Regions from separate parts of the Arthrobacter sp. B0427-1-12 genome, predicted to be linked through region 1. Evidence: riboswitches for the same ligand, from Rfam matches in the RefSeq annotation. Region 1 holds a riboswitch; each other region holds the start of a gene.
What was found. Region 1 has a riboswitch for S-adenosylmethionine ahead of AC5RWU_RS09200 (flavin reductase family protein). Riboswitches for the same ligand answer to the same signal wherever they lie in the genome.

Region 2: linked by a shared signal. The riboswitch ahead of acs (acetate--CoA ligase) and the one ahead of AC5RWU_RS09200 (flavin reductase family protein) in region 1 are both predicted to bind S-adenosylmethionine.
Region 3: linked by a shared signal. The riboswitch ahead of AC5RWU_RS15415 (bifunctional o-acetylhomoserine/o-acetylserine sulfhydrylase) and the one ahead of AC5RWU_RS09200 (flavin reductase family protein) in region 1 are both predicted to bind S-adenosylmethionine.

What each region holds. Positions count from the first base shown of each region.
Region 1 is NZ_JBNHIC010000011.1:39,948-43,908, forward strand. Features, by position in the region: gene AC5RWU_RS09190 (amino acid permease) at 1-565, shown strand, start outside; gene AC5RWU_RS09195 (LLM class flavin-dependent oxidoreductase) at 647-1,693, shown strand; SAM riboswitch class IV at 1,728-1,851, shown strand; gene AC5RWU_RS09200 (flavin reductase family protein) at 1,907-2,413, shown strand; gene AC5RWU_RS09205 (MFS transporter) at 2,424-3,704, shown strand; gene AC5RWU_RS09210 (aromatic ring-opening dioxygenase LigA) at 3,876-3,961, shown strand, end outside.
Region 2 is NZ_JBNHIC010000004.1:89,252-93,212, forward strand. Features, by position in the region: gene sfnG (dimethylsulfone monooxygenase SfnG) at 1-62, opposite strand, end outside; gene acs (acetate--CoA ligase) at 67-2,034, opposite strand; SAM riboswitch class I at 2,196-2,297, opposite strand; gene AC5RWU_RS04900 (CoA-binding protein) at 2,428-2,844, shown strand; SAM riboswitch class I at 2,935-3,036, shown strand; gene AC5RWU_RS04905 (methionine ABC transporter ATP-binding protein) at 3,191-3,961, shown strand, end outside.
Region 3 is NZ_JBNHIC010000026.1:35,150-39,110, forward strand. Features, by position in the region: gene AC5RWU_RS15400 (formimidoylglutamate deiminase) at 1-319, shown strand, start outside; gene AC5RWU_RS15405 (CPBP family intramembrane glutamic endopeptidase) at 358-1,167, shown strand; gene AC5RWU_RS15410 (VOC family protein) at 1,164-1,802, opposite strand; SAM riboswitch class IV at 1,980-2,095, shown strand; gene AC5RWU_RS15415 (bifunctional o-acetylhomoserine/o-acetylserine sulfhydrylase) at 2,154-3,470, shown strand; gene metX (homoserine O-acetyltransferase MetX) at 3,617-3,961, shown strand, end outside.

The DNA.
Region 1 (3,961 bases):
CGCGTTCCAGAACGTTGGGCTGCCCGTGATCGCCACGATCATCTCCGCCTTCGCAGTGCTCTCCATCCTGACAGTGATGCTGACCTTCCTGCTGGGCGTCACCCGGGTCTGGTTCGCAATGAGCCGGGACGGTCTGCTGCCCATCTGGTTCTCCGCCACCGACAAGCACGGCACACCGCAGCGGGTCACCTGGATCGCCGGCATTGCCGCAGCTTTCCTGGCCGGTGTGTTTCCCATCCGTGCGGTCGCGGACCTGACCAACATCGGGATCCTGGCGGCGTTCGTTGTGGTGTGCGTGGCCGTCATCGTCCTGCGCCGCACCCGCCCGGAGGTGCCCCGGACCTTCCGCCTGCCGCTCATGCCGGTGGCGCCCGCATTCGGCGTGCTGGCCTCCGGCTTCCTGATGCTGCAGCTCGACTGGCAAACCTGGGCGCGGTTCGGTATCTGGCTGGTCATCGGCCTTGTCCTGTACTGGTTCTACGGCCGCAGGCACTCGCTGATGAACCCGCACAGTCCGCGGCACGGCCACCACGGGCTGCTGCACCACCGGCGGCCGCTGGACTGAGCGAGCGCCGAGAGAACCCACGGTAAACTTGACACTTCAAGTAAACTGGAAGCCGAAACCATCCACCAGCCAGGGAGCACCATGGAATTCGGCATCTTCACCTTCGGCGAGCTGACCCGCAACGCAGGCACCGGCGTCGGACTGTCCCCGCACCAGCGGCTCACCGAGCTGATCGAGCTGGCCAAGATTGCGGATCAGTCAGGTATTTCCTTTCTCGGTCTCGGCGAGCACCACCGCCACGACTTCGCCCTTTCCGCCCCGGAAATCGTGCTGGCCGCGATCGCCCGCGAGACCACGAAGCTGCGGCTGGCTACGGCCGTCACTGTACTGTCCACCCAGGACCCGGTGCGCCTGTTCGAGCAGTTCGCCACCCTGGACCTGATCTCGGACGGGCGGGCGGAGATCTTCGCCGGCCGCGGTGCGTTCATCGAGTCCTACCCGCTGTTTGGCTATGACCTGGCGGACTACGACGAGCTGTTCGAGGAAAAGCTGAAGATGCTGGTGGCGCTGCGGGAAAACCGCAACCTCACCTGGACCGGCCGCCACACGCAGTCGCTGCAGAACGCGGAGATCGCCCCACGACCACTGCAGGAGCAGCTGCCCGTCTGGGTGGGCGTCGGCGGCACGCCGGCCAGCTTTGAGCGCGCGGGCCGGCTGGGCCTGCCGCTGTATGTGGCGCTGCTGTCCGGGCCCCAGCACTTTGTGCGGCTGGTCGACTACTACCGGCAGACAGCCGCCGCCAACGGGCACGACGCCGGCCGCCTCGCCGTGGGTGCCGGCGGCCACTTCTACGTCGGCGGCACCTCGCAGCAGGCCCGGGACACCTTCTATCCCTACTACAAGGCGTACTTCGAGCAGAACATGCCCCGGCCCGCGGGCCACTTCCCGCGGCAGACCTTCGACCTGTGGACCGAGCCGGGCGGGGGACTGCTGGTGGGCAGCCCGCAGGAAGTGATCGAGAAGATCATGGTGATCCATGAGGCCCTGGGCATCGACCGCTACATGGCCCAGGTCGGCCTGGGTGGGCTGCCGTTCGCGGAAACCGCGCGTTCGGTGGAGCTGCTGGCGACCGAGGTGATGCCCGTGGTGCAGAAGGAGCTGGGGTTACGAAGTGTGTCCAATGTTTGACCTGGAACTAAGGCGATCCTAGTCTGGATGCCAGAATCATGAGCTCCAACGCATAAGCCCTGGCTGGTTGGACGGCAACCCTCTCGCTGTAGTGGGGTGCTCCAGGTGATGATTCGGCCCGCGCGGGGCGAAGGAACCTGCGCAGGCAAGTACGGCGCTCTTCGTGCCCCAGGCCCGGAGCCGCCATCAAGTGCGCGAAGCCAGGAGTCTTCCATGTCTTTGACCAACGACCTGCAGCCCGCCGCCCTGCGTCAGGCCTTCGGCCGCTTCCCGTCCGGCATTGCCGCGCTGTGCGCGCAGATTGACGGGGCGCCGAACGGTATTGTGGCGTCCTCCTTCACCGTGGGCGTTTCGATGGAACCGCCGCTGGTCATGTTCGCCGTTCAGAACACCTCACGGACGTGGCCGGTGCTGCGAGGCGCTGACCGCATCGGGGTCTCCATCCTCGGAACAGAGCACGACGGCGTCTGCCGCCAGATCGCGTCCCGGACCGGTGATCGTTTCGCCGGCCTCGAACTGCACACGTCCGACGGCGGTGCGGTCTTCCTGGAGCAGGCCGCCCTGTGGCTGGACTGTTCGGTGGAGAATGAGGTCCCGGCGGGCGACCACCAGGTGGTGCTGCTGCGCGTGCACGGCTTCTCCACGCATGACGGTGCCCACGAGCCGCTGGTCTTCCACGGTTCGGAGTTCCGCCGGCTGGAGCAGCCGGCATTCGTATAGTGTTCGTTGCATGACCCCAGGCCCCCGCGATCCCGAATTGTTGGTCGACGCCGAGGTTGACGAGGTTCCGGCACCGGAACCCACCCAGATCAGGAGTCGGCGGGGACTCATTTATCTGGGCATCTGCCTGGTGCTGATCGGACTCAACCTGAGGACCCTGTTCTCCAGCTTCTCCGCGGTGCTGGCCGAGGTCACGGCCGCCACCGGACTGCCGGCCTTGGCGGTTACCGTCCTGACCACGGTCCCGGTGACCTTCCTGGGTGTCTTCGCCCCGCTGGCACCGGGGCTGGCCCGGCGCTTCGGCGCCGAGCGGGTCCTGCTCGGCGCAATGATCGTGCTGACGGCCGGACTGGCCGCACGCGGGCTGGAAGTTCCCGGCGCCGGCCATCTGCCCGCACTGATGCTCGGCACCGGCGCCTGCGGCGCGGCCATCGCCGTCGGCAATGTGCTGCTGCCCGGCGTCGTCAAGCGGGATTTCCAGCACCGGCTGGGACTGATGGGCGGACTCTACACCACCGCCATGTGTGCCTCCGCCGCCCTCGGTGCGGGCTTCACCTACCCGGTCTATGCCGCCACCGGCTCGTGGGAGTTATCGCTGGCCTTCTGGGCACTCCCGGCTGCCGCCGTCGTGCTGCTGTTTGCGCCCATCGCCCTGAGGCGGCATCACGGCCGGCACACCGTCGCGGTCTCCGGACCGAATGTCTGGCGCTCGGCGACCGCCTGGCAGGTGACCGTCTTCATGGTGCTGCAGGCGATGATGTCCTTCAGCGTCTTCACCTGGCTAGCGCCGATCCTGCGGGACCGCGGGATCGACGGCGGCACAGCCGGGGCCATTGTGGCCGTTTCGATCGTGCTGCAGATGACCGGATCGCTGTTCGCGCCGGCACTGGCAGCCCGACTGCGGGACCAGCGCGCGCTCAACGTGGCCGTGGCGCTGATGACCGGCGGCGGTTTCGCATTGAGCATCTTCGGCCCGCTGGAGCTGATCTGGGTGTGGACCGGGCTGCTGGGACTGGGGCAGGGAAGCCTGACCGCGGTGGCACTGACCATGATCATGCTCCGCACCCGGGACAGCCACACGGCTGCGCATCTGTCCGGCATGATGCAGGGCGTGGGCTACGGTGTCGGATCCTCCGGGACTCTGCTGGTGGGTCAGCTGTATGCCGGAACCGGAGGGTTCACCGCCGCCGGCATCATGTTCCTGGCGGTGGGTGCGCTGGCTGCAGTGTTCGGCTACCGGGCGGGCCGGAACCGCTTCGTCGGCGAACACCAACGTTCACTCCGCGATTGACGCACCACAAATGCGTTTTTCGTGCGGGGGCTGCCGACCCAGCGGGGCAAGAAGAGCCGCTCCGAAGGGGTCCTAACCTAGAGCGGTTCCTATACTTGAAGTAGGCCGCATGCCGGCACCGCTGACTCTGCGGCCGGATAACTATCCGTCCCCCACAAGCGAGTGATCCTCATGGCACACGAAACCACAAGCGGAGTGCATTTAACCCCCGAACAACGCAGCCACAAGGCGACAACGATCCGTCTGATCGGACTCAT
Region 2 (3,961 bases), on a different contig from region 1:
ACATTCGGTACCCAGTACGCGAACTTCAGGGGCGCGGAAAAGTCGATCTGGGGAGTGGTCATGGCGTTACTTCCTTTGGTCGGCCAGGGCAGCGGCGATGCCGGCAATTGCGGGTTCGTTCTGGAGCGATGTGGTGTCGCCGAGGGCCGTGCCTTCGTACAACTGGGTGAGCAGGCGGCGCATGATCTTGCCGGAGCGTGTCTTGGGGACGTCCGGAACTACGACGACGGCGGCCGGCTTGGCGATCGGGCCGATCTCCTTGGCGACGTGGTTGCGGAGGGCGGTGACGATCTTCGCATGGTCCTGCGCCTTGCCGGCATCCGTCAGCACGACGAAGGCGGCGATGGCGTGGCCGGTTTTGGGATCGGCTACGGGGGCAACGCCTGCTTCGACGACCCACGGGTGGGAGACGAGGGCGGATTCGATTTCGATGGTGGAGAGGCGGTGGCCGGAGACGTTGAGGACGTCGTCGACCCGGCCCAGGATCCAGGTATCCCCATCCTCGTCGTACTTCGCGCCGTCGCCAGCCAGGAACCAGCCCTGTTCCGCGTACTTGCGCCAGTAGGAATCGAGGTAGCGCTGGGGGTTGCCCCACACGGTGCGGGCCATCGCAGGACCGGTCTGGTCCACCACGATGTAACCCTGGACGCCCGGCGCAACCGGTGCGCCGTCGTCGTCCACGATCTTGGTGCCCACACCCGGAAGCGCACGCGTCGCGCAGCCGGGCTTGAACACCGTGTCCGTCTGGCGGGGGGAGAGGATCGTCGCGCCGGTCTCCGACTGCCACCAGGTATCGATCATCGGCACTTCGTTGCGGCCGATGTTCCCGCGGAACCAGCGCCATGCCTCCGGGTTGGTGGCCTCCCCGACGGTGCCCAGCAGGCGGATGGAGGAGAGGTCGTAATCCGCCGGTACGCCGTCGGGGAACCAGCCCATCAGGGACCGCACCAGCGTCGGCGCGGTGTAGTAGCTGGTGACGCCGTAACGTTCGATGATTTCGAAGTGCCGGCCTGGATGGGGAGTGTTCGGGGTGCCTTCGTAGATCACCTGGGTGACGCCGTTGGACAGCGGTCCGTAGATCTCGTACGTGTGCGCCGTGACCCAGGCCAGGTCCGCGGTGCACCAGTGGACGTCCTTCTCCCGCTGCGCCGGATCCGGATTGCTGAAGAGGTACTCGTAGCTCCAGGAGGCCTGCGTCAGGTAGCCGCCGGAGGTGTGGACCAGGCCCTTGGGCTTGCCGGTGGTGCCGGAGGTGTACATGATGAACAGCGGCGTTTCGGCGTCGAACGCCTCCGGTTCGTGGACCTCGGAGGCGGTGTCGACGACCTCGTGCCACCAGATGTCCCGGCCCTCGACCCATGCAACGTCGGTGTGACCGGTGCGGTTGACCACCAGCACATGCTCGATTGCGTTGTCGCCGGAGACGGCTTCGTCCGCGTTGGCTTTGACCGGGACGGCCTGGCCGCGGCGGAACTGGCCGTCCGTGGTGACCAGCAGCTTGGCGCGGGTGTCTTCGACCCGGAACTTCAGTGCTTCGGCGGAAAAACCGCCGAAGACCAGCGAGTGGATGGCGCCGATCCGGGCCACGGCCAGGGTGATGATGACGGTTTCGGGAATCACCGGCAGGTAGATGACCACACGGTCGCCCTTGGTGATGCCCAGCGCCAGCAGTGCGTTGGCGGCCTGGGAGACTTCCTTCTGGAGTTCGGCGTAGGTGATGGAGCGGCGGTCGCCGGGCTCGCCTTCGAAGTGCAGCGCCACTTTGTCTCCGCGGCCCGCGGCGACATGCCGGTCGACGCAGTTGACGGCGACGTTCAGCGTGCCCCCGGAGAACCACTCGATCTTCGGCACACTAAGGTGGGGTTCGCCGTCGTCATTAATCCCCCCGGTGGGCCGGGCCGGCTCCCAGGTGTGGGGCGTATGCCACGGCGTTTCCCACTGCAGCCTGCGGGCCGCCTCCTCCCAGAAGGCGATCCGTTCGGTTTCGGTGGCGACGTCAGCGGCGGAAGTGCTCTGCGCGGCGATGGCAGTCATAGGGTGTGCTGGTCCTTTGTGGTGGTGCGGAAGATGCGGGGGCGCGTCACGCGCGCGCGGAACTGCAGCTGCACATTCGCATCGACGGCGGCCGCCTGCGGGACGGCAGGGCAGGGAAGGCCGCGGCGGCGCGGGATGCGGCAAATTCAGGCATAAAGCACACTCCATCGGTCCTGGCAGTAGCACCTTGCTGATGGCTGTGAAGCATCAGAGGGTTGCTGCGGCGTCGTCGATCCAGGTCTCTCGGCCGCTCGGGATGGTCACCTCCAATGAAACGGGACACGGCGGCCCCGGAGCAAATCGGCGTAACAAACCGACCTCTCCGCACCCTTTCCGCAAGGCGTAGTCTGGCCCTGTTGATTGCGTACCGGACCAGGCTGCTGGAGGCAGAACGTGGCACACGAAAATGATCCTGAGGTCATCCGCAGACTGCTGACGGCCCCCGGCCGCTGGGCCATCGTCGGACTTTCCAACAATCCGCGCCGCGTTGCGCTGGGAGTCTCCAAATACCTGATGGACGGGCTGGGCATGCAGATCGTTCCGGTGAGCCTTAAGGGCGACGACGTCCACGGGCAAAGAGGCTACAAAAAGCTCGCGGACGTCCCCGGCGGGATCGACGTCGTCGACTTCTTCGTCAACTCACAGAAGGTGGGGCCGCTGGTGGACGAAGCCATCGCCGTGGGCGCGAAAGCGGTCTGGCTGCAGCTGGGCGTCATCGATGAAGCGGCCGCCCAGCGCGCCAAGGACGCCGGCCTTGAGGTAGTGATGGACACCTGCCCGGCCATCGAGGCGCCGCGGTTCGGGCTGTGATTGGCCGCTGACCTGCGGCCCTGAAGCCCCGTTACGGGATGTGACGTAACTTATTCGCTTTTTGACGGGTCCGGCTTTTGAATGGGTGCGTAACCATCCCGAGCGGCCGAGAGACCTGGATCGACGACGCCGCAGCAACCCCCTCCCGTTTTTGCCAAGGGAGCAGGGTGCTACTGCCAGGACCGATGGAGAAGCAACTGCTTTCGTTGGTCTCCCTGACCGCGCCCGTATCCGCGCCGGCCAGGGGTTCCTTTGGCGACGGCGGCGCGCCTCTTCTCGGGCTTAGACCCAAGGAGATCGACGTGATACCAACAACAGCGGCAGCGCCCGGCAACGGCGGTGCCCAGTGATAGACATCCAGAACGTCTCGACTGTCTTCCGGGCGGATGCCGGCGAATTCACCGCCGTCGACAACATCTCGCTGCACATCCCGCGGGGCAGCATCCAGGGGATCATCGGCTTCTCCGGAGCCGGCAAGTCGACCCTGCTGCGCAACATCAACCTGCTCGAGCGGCCCACCTCCGGGCGGGTGCTGGTGGACGGCGTGGACCTGGTGGAGCTGTCCGACCCCGAACTGCGCACCAAGCGCCACGACATCGGCATGATCTTCCAGCACTTCAATCTGCTCAACAACCTCACCGCCCAGCAGAACGTCGAGCTGTCCCTGAAGTTCGCGGGTGTGGGACCGGCCGAGCGGCGGCGCCGCGCGGCCGAGGCGCTGGCGATTGTTGACCTGGCTGACAAGGCGAAGACCTACCCCGCCAAGCTCTCCGGCGGCCAGAAGCAGCGCGTCGCGATCGCCCGCGCCCTGGCCACCGAGCCCAAGGTGCTGCTCTGCGACGAGCCGACCTCCGCCGTCGACCCCAGAACCACAGCCTCCGTGCTGCAGTACCTCAGCGACGTCAACGCGAAGTTCGGCATCACCATCGTGGTGGTCACGCACGAAATGAACGTCATCAAGGCCATCGCCGACAACGTGGCCGTGATGGAGGACGGACGGGTGGTCGAGCAGTTCGACCTGGCCGAACTGGACCGGCCGGGTTTCTCGCCCGGCACCTCGATTGGCCGCTACCTGATTTCCGACGACATCGAGCTCGAGCGCATCCACCGGCCGGGG
Region 3 (3,961 bases), on a different contig from region 1:
CCTGGACCAGCCTGGCCTGGACCAGCCTGGACTGGACCAGTCTGGGCTGGACCAGTCTGGGCTGGACCAGTCTGGGCTGGACCCCCTTGCCGGAAGCCCGTGTCCGGACGACTGGATGGAAATCCGCACGGACACAGTCCGCACCGCCGGCGCGGCCCCGGAGCAGCTGCCGCTGGTGGCGACCGCCGCCGACGTTGCCGCGGTCTCCATCGGCGGCAGGATCGTGGCCCGCAACGGCATTCATGAGACCCTGGGCGACCCGGCGGACCTGTTGCGGGATGCGATCGGAGCACTGCGGCCGCCTGGCCAGTGCAGGTAAGCGATCGCTGCAGTCAAGCAGCAGGCAAGATAGTACGCATGCACAGTGATCAGCCGTCATCATCCACGGGATCGTCCATCGGGGCCCGGCAGCTGGAGCGGCCCCGCAGCCTGGCCGGGCTGCGGGCGGAGGTCCTCATTGTCCTGGGGCTTTCGCTGGGACAGTCGGCCGTCTACGCAGTGGTCAACCTGCTGGACAAGCTCACCCAGGGTCCGCTGTCCGGACAGACCACCACGCTCAACCCCGGCCTGAACGACCGCCAGTACTTCGACCTGACCTACCAGCTGCTGGACATCGTCTTTACGTTGGTGCCGGTGGCCCTGGTGCTGTTCCTCATGACGGAGCCGGGCCGGTCCGCGTTCCGGCGGATCGGCTTTACCTTTGCGCGGCCGGCGGTGGACTTCGGGCTGGGTTTCGGGCTGGCGGCGGTGATCGGAGCGGGCACGCTGGGCGTCTATGCCGCCGGCCGCGCACTCGGGTTGACGACGGCGATCGTGCCCACCGCACTGGACACCTACTGGTGGACCCTGCCGGTGCTGATCCTGTCGGCGCTGCGCCACGCCGTGCTGGAGGAGGTCATCGTGGTGGCCTACCTCTTCGACCGCTTCGGCAGGTTCGGCTGGGCGGTGCCGACGACCGTCGTCGTCAGCGCGCTGATCCGTGGCAGCTACCACCTCTACCAGGGGTTCGGCCCGTTCATCGGCAATGTCCTGATGGGCCTCATTTTCGGCTATGCCTACTTAAAGACGAAGCGCGTGATACCACTGGTCGTGGCCCACGCGCTCCTCGATATCGCCGGCTTCGTTGGCTATGCCCTCTTCGGTCCGGCGATCGGCATCGGCAGCTAAATCGTCACCAAGCCGTTGGCCGTGTCAAACGTGACGGAAACAATGCCGGGCGTGCCGTTCGGCGCGATCCAGTCCACCTTCACGTCGTCCAGCGGATGCTCCACCGGGGTGCCCAGCCATTCGGTCACCCGTTCGGCCGAGCCGGCGATCGTCATCGATGCCAACCGCACCGTGGCCGGGAAGGCGTTGGACGGGTGCAGGGAAGGATCGCTTTCCCACTTGACCATGAACGGAACCTGCGGGTCCGCGATCAGGCCCTTGATGCCGATCTGCTGCCAGAGCAGCTCGCGGCCGTCCGGGAACTTGCGGTTGCCGGGGACGGCGTTGCGGCCCAGGCGCTTTTCGAACGGGGCCAGGTCGTCAACGGCGACGCACCAGCCCATCCAGCCGCCGCCCGCTTCGGAGCGCGCACGCACGGCCTGGCCGAAGGGAGCCTTGTCGGACACGGGATGGTCCAGTACCTCGAGGACGTCGAGGTACTGCCCGTTGGTGAGCGAGAAAATCATGTTCCGGGTACCGAAACGGGGATGGATTCCGCCCTTGACGGGCTTGATGCCGAGCTGGTCGGCGATGCGGTCGGCGGTGGCCGCCAGACCGTCAGGTTCACAGGCATAAGAAACATGGTCCAGGCGCATACGGACATATTTGCACTTTGTGATCTGGCTCTCGACTAAGGCGAGCCTAAGTGAATCGTTCCCGTCGCCTGGAGGAATCTTTTGTTACGCGCGTCCGAAATGTAGCGTGCGCTGCTGCAGGTTCACATCGCGTCACATTGTTGCGGACCGTCGGGCTCCCTCAGGACACTGGATCCAGGTCATGAGTGCCAGCAAATAAGCCCCGGCTTGCTGGCCGGCAACCCTCCAACCGCGGTGGGGTGCCCCGGGTGAAGACCAGGCGGGTATCACAAGATACGCCGCAAGCGCGGGCCTCACACCCACCTGGCACAGCCAGCTGGATACATGCGGCCCAAAACGGAAAGGGACGCTATGTCCAATAAATGGTCATTCGAAACGCGCCAGATCCACATTGGCCAGGAGCCGGACTCCGCCACGGGGGCGCGGGCCTTGCCGATCTACCAGACCACGTCCTTTGTCTTTCCGAGTGCGGAGAGTGCGGCCAACCGCTTCGCCCTGGCCGAACTGGCGCCGATCTACACCCGCATCGGCAATCCCACGACTGAAGCGGTGGAAACGCGGATCGCGGACCTCGAAGGCGGCGTAGGTGCCCTGCTGCTGTCCTCCGGGCAGGCCGCAGCGTCCTTCGCGATCCTGAACGTCGCCGAAGCGGGCGACCATATCGTGGCCAGCCCCAGCCTCTACGGCGGAACCCAGAACCTGTTCAAGCACACCCTGAAGAAGCTCGGCGTCGAGACGACGTTCGTTTCCGATCCGGACAACCTGGACGAATGGCGGGCTGCGGTCCGCCCGAATACCAAGGCCTTCTTCGGCGAGGTGGTCTCCAACCCGCGGCAGGACGTGCTGGACCTTGAAGGCATCAGCGCAATTGCCCACGAGGCAGGCGTGCCGCTGATCGTGGACAATACCCTGGCCACGCCGTACCTGATCCGGCCGATCGAGTGGGGTGCCGACGTCGTGGTCCATTCGGCGACCAAGTACCTGGGCGGCCACGGCACCTCCATTGCCGGCGTCATCGTCGATTCGGGCCGGTTCAACTACGGTGCCGATCCGGAGAGGTTCCCCGGTTTCAACACCCCGGATGAGAGCTACAACGGCCTGGTCTATGCCCGCGACCTGGGGGAGGGCAGCCCGCTGGGCGCCAACCTGTCCTACATCCTGAAGGCGCGCGTCCAGCTGCTGCGCGACCTGGGATCGGCGGTCTCGCCGTTCAATGCCTTCCTGATTGCCCAGGGCCTGGAAACACTGAGCCTGCGGGTCGAACGGCATGTGTCCAACGCCAAGCAGGTTGCCGAGTGGCTGCAGAAACACGACGCCGTCGAGTCGGTTGCGTATGCCGGCCTGCCTTCCAGCCCGTGGTACGAGCGGGGGCTCAAGTACGGTCCGAAGGGCACCGGCGCGATCGTGTCCTTCAACATCGCCGGCGGCGTGGAGGCCGGCAAGCGGTTCGTGGATGCGCTGGAGCTGCATTCGCATGTGGCTAATGTTGGAGATGTGCGGTCGCTGGTCATCCATCCGGCGTCCACGACCCACAGCCAGCTGACCGAAGCCGAACAGCTTGCCGCGGGAGTCACTCCCGGGCTGGTGCGGCTGGCGGTCGGAATCGAACACATCGACGATATCCTTGCTGATTTGGATGCAGGATTTAGGGCGGCAAAACAAGCGTGACAGCAGTGCAACCACAGGAACGTACAACCGTAGCGAATACCGTGTTCCGCGGCGGACCTGGGACGGAAGCTCCGTCCCGGGTTTTGCCGTATCCGCAGGAGGCGCAGCCGGCGGCTGAGCCGGAACGCACCATTGACCCCGCCGGCCTGCGGCGCGTCCCGGACGGGACGCTCCTGACCGCCTCCATTGGCGAATTCCAGCTGGAGACCGGCGGCTACCTGCCGGAGGTGGAGCTGGCCTATGAAACCTGGGGCACCCTCAACGAGGATGCTTCCAACGCAGTGCTTATCGAGCATGCGCTGACCGGCAGCTCGCACGTGGCTCAGGGCGAGGCGGAGGAGGCCGGCTGGTGGGACGTGCTTGTCGGCCCCGGAAAGACGGTGGATACGGATCGCTACTTCGTGGTCTCGGTCAACATGCTCGGCGGCTGCTACGGCTCCACCGGTCCCGCTTCCGCGGATCCGGAGGGCCGGCCCTGGGGGTCACGCTTC